DNA from 2 places in the Priestia sp. 3CA3 genome. Region 2 is predicted to be linked to the other one. Evidence: a T-box and tRNA genes for the amino acid it is inferred to sense, from the RefSeq annotation. Region 2 holds a T-box; the other holds one or more tRNA genes.
The links. A T-box is a leader RNA that pairs with one kind of tRNA and senses whether it is charged. The one in region 2 lies ahead of serS (serine--tRNA ligase), so its partner is inferred to be a tRNA-Ser.

Region 1: it encodes a tRNA-Ser, which carries the amino acid that the T-box ahead of serS (serine--tRNA ligase) is inferred to sense. The anticodon was not compared.

The regions. Positions count from the first base shown of each region.
Region 1 covers NZ_JBXENJ010000001.1:376,610-382,536, forward strand. Annotated here, with positions in the region: gene AC1VNJ_RS01895 (DUF1189 domain-containing protein) at 1-733, opposite strand, end outside; gene AC1VNJ_RS01900 (DUF456 domain-containing protein) at 1,077-1,562, shown strand; tRNA gene AC1VNJ_RS01905 (tRNA-Asn) at 1,625-1,699, shown strand; tRNA gene AC1VNJ_RS01910 (tRNA-Met) at 1,701-1,774, shown strand; tRNA gene AC1VNJ_RS01915 (tRNA-Asn) at 1,815-1,889, shown strand; tRNA gene AC1VNJ_RS01920 (tRNA-Ile) at 1,893-1,969, shown strand; tRNA gene AC1VNJ_RS01925 (tRNA-Ser) at 1,981-2,073, shown strand; gene sodA (superoxide dismutase SodA) at 2,271-2,879, shown strand; gene AC1VNJ_RS01935 (MFS transporter) at 3,009-4,286, shown strand; gene AC1VNJ_RS01940 (peptidoglycan D,D-transpeptidase FtsI family protein) at 4,448-5,927, shown strand, end outside.
Region 2 covers NZ_JBXENJ010000027.1:1,378-7,304, reverse strand. Annotated here, with positions in the region: gene serS (serine--tRNA ligase) at 1-1,254, opposite strand, end outside; T-box leader at 1,307-1,519, opposite strand; gene pdxT (pyridoxal 5'-phosphate synthase glutaminase subunit PdxT) at 1,577-2,164, opposite strand; gene pdxS (pyridoxal 5'-phosphate synthase lyase subunit PdxS) at 2,186-3,073, opposite strand; gene AC1VNJ_RS26445 (serine hydrolase) at 3,263-4,618, opposite strand; gene guaB (IMP dehydrogenase) at 4,769-5,927, opposite strand, start outside.

The DNA of each region.
Region 1 (5,927 bases), on a different contig from region 2:
TTGTGACGAGCAATAAGTAAATGAAGAACGTTCCTATCCAGTAAAGAGAGCTATGTGTTGCTAGAGACAAAGAAAAAGCTTCAAAAAGCGTATAAAGCAGCGTGAAGGCTACCGTACTATAAGCGCTCAGTGCCCATAGCTGTTTGAAAGGAAGCTGCTTCTTAGTGATGAGTCCAATCAGTTTTCCAAGATAAGCAAGGCAGGTAATAGAAAGGAAGTTTAGTCCAGATGTTAATACGTACAGTAAAAGCATAGCGATAGGGACAAGTATGTATAAAGAAAATTTTTGTTCGTGCAGCAAGTTTAACAGTTCATTTTTATCTTTATGATGCCAGTTTAGCAACTCATATGAATACGTTTGTGTTTGTGAATTAGTCGTGATATAAATTCCATCCTTTAAAAAACCAATTGCATGAGCAGGGGAATGAAACCGTTCAATAGACTGTGAGGGGTCTAAGATAAAAGCGGTACCGTTTACTTTTTTTGTGAAAGGTTGGCTTGACGTAAGCTGTGAATTTGAAATAGAAAAAGAAGAAACAGATTTCGGGAGATCTGTAGTCGCGGTATGATAGCCGTTTACAATTGTCAAAGTCATAAAGAAAAATGTAGGCAGCAAAGAAATGAATGTTAAAAACAGCACAAAGCCAATTGTTTTATTCGTATGCTCAAAGCGAAGCGACTTTATTTTTTGAAAGGAAGTAAAACTCCATGCTATCTTTTTCAGCATGCTCATTGTAAAGCCTCCTATTATTTAAAATTCTGATTATACCTTATTTTATAGCGGAAATTTAAGGTTTACAATAGGTTTTAGAAAACGTTACCAATTACAATGGTGCGATGGAGCGTTTTGTCAAAAGCATTTCTTTATATGTACAGATTTTGCTGTCATTGTTTTTGGGGGTTATTACGGGCAGTTTGAGGACTGTGCTGTTAATAGTGCAGTGGTACACTCGAAAATCGTTATCTGAAGATATATTCGAAAGTAAAATAAAGGAAGGTCTCGTGGTGCAAGGTCTTTCTTTATAGGAGTGGTTATTGTATGATAAATAGTAATAATAAAAAGGATAGGTGCGGGCATGGCTATTTTATGTTGGGCATTAGTTATCATTAGCTTTGTTGTATCGTTTGTTGGGTTGGTTTATCCCATCATCCCAAGCGTGCTATTTGTAGCGCTAGGATTTGTCATATACGGTTTATTTTATGATTTTAGCTCCTATAGCTGGTTATTTTGGGTGATACAAGGATTGTTAGTTGTCGCACTTTTTTTAGCAGACTATATCGCTAATATTATTGGTGTGAAAAAATTCGGAGGCACTAAAGCAGGCGTTTGGGGAAGTACAGTTGGATTGCTTGTGGGTCCGTTTGTTATTCCGGGATTTGGAATTATTTTAGGGCCGTTTATCGGAGCGATTGTAGGAGAACTGATTGTTCATCGGACCACAATTAGCAACGCAGTAAAAATTGGAGTAGGTTCGGTTATTGGCTTTTTTAGTGGCGCTATCTCAAAAGGATTTATTCAACTGTTGATGATTGCCTATTTTTTATACGCTGTTTTAAAATAATATATTGACTTTAGGCCAGAAACATGTTAAATTTTTAATGTCGCTAGTAAATGTTATATTGTTCCACAGTAGCTCAGTGGTAGAGCTATCGGCTGTTAACCGATCGGTCGTAGGTTCGAGTCCTACCTGTGGAGCCATGGCGGTGTAGCTCAGCTGGCTAGAGCGTACGGTTCATACCCGTGAGGTCGGGGGTTCGATCCCCTCCGCCGCTATTTTCCAATTTACGTTTGTGACATACATAATTCATATTGTTCCACAGTAGCTCAGTGGTAGAGCTATCGGCTGTTAACCGATCGGTCGTAGGTTCGAGTCCTACCTGTGGAGCCATGTGGACCCTTAGCTCAGCTGGTTAGAGCAGACGGCTCATAACCGTCCGGTCGCAGGTTCGAGTCCTGCAGGGTCCACCATTTATAGGGTTGGAGGAATACCCAAGTCCGGCTGAAGGGATCGGTCTTGAAAACCGACAGGGGTGTTAAAGCCCGCGGGGGTTCGAATCCCTCTTCCTCCGCCATACTATTGTCTATTCAAAGCTTCTTTTGAGAAAAAGAAGCTTTTTTTATGTTTAAAAGAATAGCGAATGGGAATTAGGTAAATATAAATCATGGATTAGGTACTTTTTATTTGAAAGAGTAGGGTAAATTTGCTAATCTAAACGTATATGGTGCTTTTGCGCCAAAATGCTTACATATTTTGAAGGAGGAATTATTCATGGCTTACAAATTACCAGAACTACCTTATGCATACGATGCACTGGAACCACATATCGACAAAGAAACAATGAATATTCACCACACAAAACATCACAACACATATGTTACAAACCTAAACGCTGCTGTTGAAGGCAAAGCGGATTTAGAAAGCAAAAGTATTGAAGAGTTAATTTCAAACTTAGATGCTGTTCCTGAAGATATCCGTACAGCAGTACGCAATAACGGTGGCGGTCATGCGAACCACTCATTATTTTGGACAATCCTTTGCCCTAACGGCGGCGGTGCTCCAACTGGTGAATTAGCAGACGCTATCGCTAGCAAATTCGGCAGCTTTGATCAATTCAAAGAAGAATTTGCAAATGCAGCTAAAACTCGCTTCGGTTCTGGCTGGGCTTGGTTAGTTGTAAACAACGGCGAATTAGAAGTAACAAGCACACCAAACCAAGATAGCCCATTAATGGAAGGCAAAACGCCAATTCTTGGTCTAGACGTTTGGGAGCACGCTTACTACTTAAATTATCAAAACCGCCGTCCAGATTACATTTCAGCATTCTTTAATGTTGTAAAATGGGACGAAGTTGCTAAGCGTTACGACGCTGCAAAATAAGCTGAAGACGTATTTAAGAGCCAGTAAAGTAATTATTACCTTTACTGGCTTTTTTGTTTTCCAATTCTTTTACATATCTCCTTTTCTTTTTCACACACTAGGTGTAGAAGAGAAAAGGAGTTTTTTGATATGCCTTTATTAAAAAAAGTAGTTGGAGATGTAGAAGTTAGTAAAGATTTACTTTTGCTTTTAATTATAGGCGGTCTTTATGCCTTGGCTATTTCAATTTCCAATTCGTTTGTTAACATTTATCTGTGGAAACAATCAGGCGAATTTTCGGATCTCGCTATTTATAATTTAGCGGTAGTGGTGCTTCAGCCGCTTACGTTTATTTTAGCAGGTAAATGGGCCAAACGAATTGACCGGGTTGTGGTTTTAAGGTTAGGCGTATCTTTTTTAGCTGTTTTTTATATCGCTGTATTAGTCAGTGGAGCTAACGCAGCCGAGTATTTAGTATTGCTTGGTGGACTGCTGGGTATAGGATATGGCTTTTATTGGCTAGCTTTTAATGTGCTAACCTTTGAAATTACAGAACCTGATACAAGAGACTTTTTTAACGGATTTTTAGGGATCTTAAACTCTTTTGCAGGGATGATTGGTCCTTTAGGAGCGGGCTTTGTTATTTCCGCTTTGTATGAATCACTTGGGTATAAAATTGTGTTTGGTGTATCTCTGCTATTGTTTGTCGGTGCCGTTGTGCTTAGTTTTTTTATTACAAGACGCGCAGCTGAAGGAGTATACAAATTTAAAGAAGTGTGGGCTGAACGAAAAGTCAACAAAGACTGGAATCGAATATTACAGGCTCATTTCTTTCAAGGATTGCGTGAAGGTACGTTCATTTTTGTCGTATCCGTCATGGTATTTATTACGACGGGAAGTGAATTAGCTTTAGGAACTTATGGACTGGTGAATTCAGCGGTGGCGTTTGTAGGATACTATGTAGCCTCAAGATTTATTAAGCAAAAAAATCGCCTTCGATTTATTTTCACCGGGGGCCTCCTTCTCTATGGAGCAGTCTTTTTGCTTATCTTTAACTTATCGTATCCAAAGTTAATTATATATGCTGTTTGTATTGCCATTGCCTATCCTATTTTGTTGGTTCCATTCATTTCTCTAACGTACGATGTGATTGGACGAGCAAAGGACGTTGTTTCAAAAAGAATCGAATACATTGTTGTCAGAGAAGTATTTCTGAATATTGGGCGCGTTGTTTCCATATCTTTATTTTTAATAGCCGTACTATTTTTTGATGAAGCAAAAAGTATTCCCGTTTTATTAGCTATTGTTGGAGCAGGGCATACGATCATTTATTTTTGTGTAAGACATATCTCACAGCCTCTGCACAAAAAAGAAACGACTGTTACTCCTCCAGTATTAAATGAAGGAGACGGAGAGTCTCCAGCTTAGAGTATTATCAGCTCCTTCATTTGTACTATGGAAAATGCCTCGCTTTTCTTTTAGAATAAATACGTTGTGTAAATAGGCACCTGCCAGGTGTCTATTTATTTGCTAAATGTCTGATTTTATGGTGTTATGGTATATATGTTTTATAAAGTGTAGGTGTTGGTATGAAAAAGAAAAAAAGAAGAAAAAGTCATGTGCCTTTTCGTGTGAACTTACTTTTCTTGACCGTATTTGCCCTATTTTCCGTATTAATTTTGCGGTTGGGACTTGTTCAAATTGTGTACGGTGAGAATTACGAACGAGAAGTCGAAAAAACACAGGACGTTACAGTCAGTACGCCTGTTCCTCGAGGGAAAATGTACGATCGGTATAACCGCGTAATTGTAGATAATACCTCTTTAAATACGATTACATATACTCGTTTTCAAGGAAATACAGCTGAAGAAAGGCTGCGCATCGCTAAAAAGTTAGCCACTATGATCGATGTTCCTTACACCACAAATGTGATTGATATTCCAGAAAATAGAAAGAATAAAGATGCTAAAAACGTGGTAAAAATTACAGAACGCGACATGAAGGATTATTGGATTATGCTTCACCCTAAAGAAGCGGAGCAGAAAATTACGAAAGCTGATCGTAAAAAAGTTCAAGATGGTGAAATGACTGATGACGAACTGTATCAACGTCAGTTAGACCGCATTTCTAAAAAAGATTTAGAAAGTTTAAAGAGTGATTTAGAAGTTCTAGCTATTAAGCGCCAAATGGAGGCAGGTTATTCTAACACCCCGCAAATTGTTAAAAGCGGTGTGACAAATGAAGAGTATGCCGTTGTAAGTGAGCATTTAGATGAACTTCCGGGTGTTGATACAACAACGTATTGGGATCGCTCATACCCAGAAAACAGCACTCTCCGTACTTTGCTTGGAAATGTATCCTCTGCCAACGAGGGTCTGCCCAAAGATAAAGTACAGTATTACTTATCAAGAGGCTATAGTCGAAATGACCAAGTTGGGACGAGCTATTTAGAGAAGCAATACGAAGCTCAGCTCAGCGGTCAAAAAGAAAAAGTCCAGTATGTAACAGATGATAAAGGAAATCTCCTTGATACAATTCAAGTGTCGAAAGGCGAACGCGGCAGTGATTTAGTTTTAACTATTGATATGGAGCTTCAAAAAGCGGTAGAAAAACAAATTACGGACCAGCTTTTAGCCAAAAAGAAAATGAAAGGAACGCAGTTTTTAGACCGTGCTTTTGTGATTATGATGGATCCTCACACAGGAGAAATCTTAACAATGGCAGGTAAAAAATACACCATTGATAAGAAGACTGGGGTACCTAAAATAGAAGATTTTGCATTAGGGAATATTTCAACATCTTATACAATGGGCTCTGTTGTAAAAGGGGCAACGGTTCTAGCTGGCTTAGATTCAGGAGCTATTAAGCCAAACACAGTGTTCGTTGATGAACCGTTAAAAATTAAAGGAACACCAATTAAGAAATCAGCTGAGGCTGAGGGGTTAGGACCCTTAACGTATTCATCCGCGTTAAAATATTCATCCAACGTATTTATGTTTAAAACGGTAATGGCGATGGCTGGATTACAGTACCACAAGAACATGACTTTACCGATTAAACCTGACACAT
Region 2 (5,927 bases):
TCCCATATATGGACGCAGCACTTCTGGAATTTGAATTGATCCATCTTCCTGCTGGTAGTTTTCTAAAATTGCAGCTACCGTACGGCCAATTGCTAAGCCAGAACCATTTAGTGTATGAACATGTTCTGGTTTTGCTTTTGTATCACGGCGGAAGCGAATATTAGCACGGCGAGCTTGGAAGCTTTCAAAGTTTGAACAAGAAGAAATTTCACGATAAGTTTCATAACTTGGAATCCAAACTTCAATATCATACTTTTTGGCTGCTGTGAAACCTAAGTCAGCTGTACACATGCTTAGAACTCGGTAAGGTAAACCTAATAGTTGAAGAACCTTTTCAGCATGGCCCGTTAATTTTTCTAATTCATCATAAGAATCTTCTGGCTTAACAAAGCGAACAAGTTCTACTTTATTAAACTGATGCTGACGAATAAGCCCACGTGTATCTCTTCCTGCAGAGCCTGCTTCTGAGCGGAAGCAAGCACTATACGCTGTATAAGCAATTGGAAGCTGATCTCCGCTTAAAATTTCATCACGATGTAAATTTGTAACTGGTACTTCAGCTGTAGGAATTAAGAAATAATCTTCTTCTTTAATTTTAAATGCATCTTCTTCAAATTTAGGAAGCTGCCCTGTTCCTGTCATACTTGTACGATTCACCATATATGGAGGAAGGATTTCTTCATAACCATGCTCATCCATATGTAAATCCATCATAAAGTTAATAAGAGCACGTTCTAATCTTGCACCTAACCCTTTATAAAATACAAAGCGGCTTCCCGTTACTTTCGAAGCTCTTTCAAAATCTAAAATATTTAAATCTGTTCCTAAATCCCAATGCGGTTTTGGTTCAAAATCAAATTGTTTAATTTCTCCCCATTTGCGAACTTCTACGTTATCATCTTCAGTTTCACCTACAGGCGTACTTTCATGTGGAACGTTAGGAATTGAAAGCAGCAATAGCTCTAACTCTTCTTCAACGCTGCGAAGCTCTTCATCCAATTGCTTTACGCGGTCTCCTACTTCACGCATTTCGACGATTAAATGATCAGCATCTTGTTTTTCACGTTTCAATTGTGCAATTTGCTGTGATACTTCATTTCGCTTGCTTTTTAACTCTTCTGTTTGAGCAATTAGCTCACGGCGTTTTGCATCTAACTCTTCAAAGCGACCTAAGTCCGTTAAGTCCTCACCACGAAACTTGAGCTTTTCTTTTACTTCATTAAAATTAGCACGTAAAAATTTTAAATCTAACATACTGAGTACCTCCTTTAGTATAAAAGGGCAAAATAAAAACTCTCATCCCTATGAAAGGGACGAGAGTTTACCCGCGTTGCCACCCTAATTGAAAGCTAAAATAAGCCTTCCTCTTAAACCAGATAACGGATGAACCGAAACTGCCTACTACTTTTTCGACAGCTTGCTCCAGGACGGATTCATAAGAATTGATTATCGATTCACACCAGCCATCGACTCTCTTGAAATCAAAAATCTTATTACTATTTCCTATCAACGCTTTATACCAATATCATTTTTATTAATCATAATGTACTACAAGTCTTTACAAGATGCAATTCATTTATACAGGTTTTTTCGAAGCTTCTTCAACCATTGCTACAAAATACTGAGCCATGCGAGCATCATCTGTTAATTCTGGATGAAACGAACATCCCAAGAATTGACCTTGTCTTGCTGCAACAATTCGGTCGTTATGCATTGCCAAGACTTCAACGTTTTCTCCTACTTCTACAATATGCGGAGCACGGATAAATACGCCTATAAAATCTTCACCAATATCTTTAATATTTAGAGCAGCTTCAAAGCTATCTCGTTGGCGCCCAAATGAATTTCGAGCTACCGTAATATCCATAACACCTAAATGGGGCTCTTCACGGTCAACAACTTGTCCTGCAAGTAAAATTAAACCCGCACACGTACCAAACACCGGTTTACCTGCTTGTGCAAACTGGCGAAGAGGTTCCATAAAGTCATACTTGTCAATCAGACGACGCATCGCTGTGCTTTCGCCGCCCGGTAGGATTAAACCATCTATTTCGTCTAGCTGTTCAACTTTTTTAATGATAATGGCTTCAGCGCCTGCTGCTTCTAATGCTTGTGCATGCTCGCGAAAGGCACCTTGTAATCCTAACACGCCTACTTTTACCATTTTGTCAAAACTCCCTTTAAATTACCATCCACGCTCTTGCATGCGGTTTTCTGGTAATAATGATGAAATTTCAATTCCTTTCATTGCACTTCCTAATCCTTTTGACAAGTTTGCAATGAGTTCATAATCTTGATAATGCGTTGTTGCCTCAACGATTGCTCGAGCAAATTTTTCAGGGTTGTCGGATTTAAAAATTCCTGAACCAACGAACACACCGTCTGCTCCAAGCTGCATCATTAACGCTGCGTCTGCTGGTGTTGCTACACCGCCCGCTGCAAAGTTTACAACCGGTAGGCGACCTTCACGTTTAATTTGTAGTAATAGCTCATAAGGCGCGCCTAATAGTTTTGCCTCTGTCATTAACTCATCTTCGTCCATGCCCACAACTTTACGTACTTGAGCGTTTACTTGGCGCATATGACGCACTGCTTCCACGATGTTTCCTGTCCCTGGTTCGCCTTTTGTACGAAGCATTGCAGCTCCTTCAGCAATACGGCGGGATGCTTCACCAAGATCACGACAACCGCACACAAATGGAACCGTAAATGTATTTTTATTTAAATGAAACTCCTCATCAGCTGGAGTCAACACTTCACTTTCATCGATGTAGTCTACACCCATCGCTTCTAGCACGCGTGCTTCAACAATATGGCCAATACGAGCTTTTGCCATAACTGGAATGGACACAGCATTCATCACTTCTTCAACAATTGTTGGGTCTGCCATACGAGACACGCCGCCTGCTGCACGGATATCAGCTGGAACACGCTCTAATGCCATAACGGCAACAGCGCCTGCTGCTTCTGCAATTTTTGCTTGCTCTGCGTTGATCACGTCCATGATAACGCCACCTTTTTGCATTTCCGCCATTCCTCGTTTTACACGATCAGTACCTGTAATGTTATTCATGTTTGTCTTCCTCCTGTATCAAGTGTTTCACAATAATTTTTAGTGTATATACAAAATTCAAAACTTAGTGTCTATTTTACCGTATTTTTCGGAAAATTCCTATCTAATTTATAGATTATATACAAACAAATCTAAAAATAAAAAAAGAGATACTCCCTTGTAGTATCTCTTCTTTCTCTTGAGTTATCATTAAAACCAGTTATTCACTGTATCTGCAGCATTCATCCAAATATCGCTGAAGAAGTTACCAATACTGCGGATAGCGAGAGAGAACCATCCAGCTTTTTCAACAGATTCGTTTGTCACGACCGGCGTCATGCTATCTGTAGTTTGGCCTCCTACATAGCCTAGATCTTTAAGATTGCTGTTTGTTGCACTTACATAAGCAACTGTTTCTCCTTTTTTAATAGGAGCAACAACTTTTTGATCGTTCATAACTTTATCGTTTAACTTAAAGTTGATTTTAGTATGATCTTTTTGACCTTTTTCGGTAATAATTTTTACCGAATTCTTTGGAGAAACGGAAGCTTCTTTTGATTTTCCTTTAGCAACATCAATTGTTTCATGCCCTTTAATCTCGCCGTTAGCAGGCACTACTTCTTTTAACTGAAAATGACTAAAAGCATAATCCAATATCTTTTTCGTTTGAGAAAAACGAGCAGCTTCTGTAGACTTGCCGTTTTCCTTGGCATTCATTACAACTGTTATGTATCTTACCCCGTTACGCTCTGCAGTTCCAGTGAAACATTGACCTGCAAAATCTGTATGACCAGTTTTTAAGCCGTCTACGCCGCTGTATGCAGCTGAAAAACCAGGGAGCATCTTATTCCAATTGTTCATTTTTGTTTCGCCTTGTTGCCCTTGTCTAAACATCTTGGAAGGAGTTTTGGCTACTTCCAAAGATTCTGGATAATCATGAATCAAGTGATAAGCAAGAGTAGCAACTGCCCGAGCAGATAGGAGGTTCTCATCTTCTTCCTTTGTTCCTTTTGGATACATCCCTTTTAACAAGGAATTAGAAAGACCTGTAGAATTGACAAATTTTGATTCACCCATATTTAATTTTTTTGCTGTTTCATTCATTAACTTAATGAAACCTTCTTCAGAACCACTGACAGCTTCAGCTAAAGCAATGGCTGCTCCATTAGCTGAATAAATAGCCATGGCATCATATAATTCTTTTACCGTATATTTTTGGTTTTCGATTAATGGTACATTTGATAATCCATAATCCTGAGAAATTTTAGCTGCATATTTACTAACTGGCACACGTTGATCCCAAGATAATTTCTTATCTTTTATGGATTCTAATACTAGGTATTCCGTCATCATTTTTGTCATGCTTGCAATACCTAATAAAGCATCCGTATTTTTCCCGTATAGCACTTTCCCCGTACTTGCCTCTACTAAAATGGCTGCGTCTGCTTCAACGCCAATATCATCTGTTTTAGAAGCAGCTGATGCTTGTGTAGAGACAAAAAATACGCTGGCCATTAACATAACAGCAATGACACAAATTAATTGTTTCTGTACTGCGTTTCTCACTCTATACCCTCCAAACGTAAACTCACATAAATGTAATTTTATCATACTAAAATTTAAAAAAATAGATAAAGAAGTACTGTTACATTCATGATTAATGACATAAAAAACACGTTTCCCTATTAAGGAAACGTGTTTTTTACACATTCATGATTATCTCATAGAATAGTTAGGAGATTCTTTTGTAATTTGTACATCATGTGGGTGACTTTCTCTTAAGCCTGCTCCAGTCATACGGATGAATTGTGCCTGTTCACGTAACGCTTCTAAGTTAGCTGAACCACAGTAACCCATTCCTGCGCGTAAACCACCAATCATTTGATATAAAGTATCTGCTACAGGTCCTTTGTAAGGCAAACGGCCTTCGATACCTTCTGGAACTAATTTTTTATTATCTTCTTGGAAGTATCGATCTTTACTTCCTTTTTCCATAGCTCCCACAGAGCCCATTCCACGATACACTTTAAAGCGTCTTCCTTGGTAGATTTCTGTTTCGCCAGGGCTTTCTGTCGTTCCTGCTAGAAGGCTTCCTAGCATTACTGTATGTCCACCAGCTGCAAGTGCTTTTACGATATCTCCAGAGTACTTAATACCGCCATCTGCAATAATAGCTACCCCGTGCTTACGAGCTTCAGTTGCACAGTCATATACTGCCGTAATTTGTGGAACGCCTACACCAGCGACAACACGAGTTGTACAAATTGAACCAGGTCCAATTCCTACTTTTACTACGTTTGCTCCAGCTTCAATTAATGCTTTTGTACCTTCAGCCGTTGCTACGTTACCAGCAATAATATTTAATTCTGGATATGCCTCGCGAATGCTGCGCACTGTATCTAAAACGCCTTGTGAATGTCCATGCGCTGTATCAATAACGATAACATCAACGCCAGCTTGTACTAATTTTTCGATACGAACATTTGAATCAGCTGTTACGCCAACAGCTGCTCCAACTAATAATCGACCTTGTTGATCTTTAGCTGCATTTGGAAACTCAATTACTTTTTCAATGTCTTTAATTGTGATAAGGCCTTTTAATACGCCATTGTCATCTACAAGAGGTAACTTTTCAATTTTGTATTGCTGTAGAATTTTCTCTGCTTCTTCTAAAGTCGTTCCTACTGGAGCAGTAACTAATTCTTCTTTTGTCATTACATCAGCAATTTGCATTGAATAATCTTGGATGAAACGCAAGTCACGGTTTGTAAGGATTCCAACTAGTTTTTGTTCTTCTTCGTTGTTGACAATCGGCACACCTGAGATACGATATTTGCCCATTAAGTGTTCAGCAGCAAATACTTGGTTTTCAGGA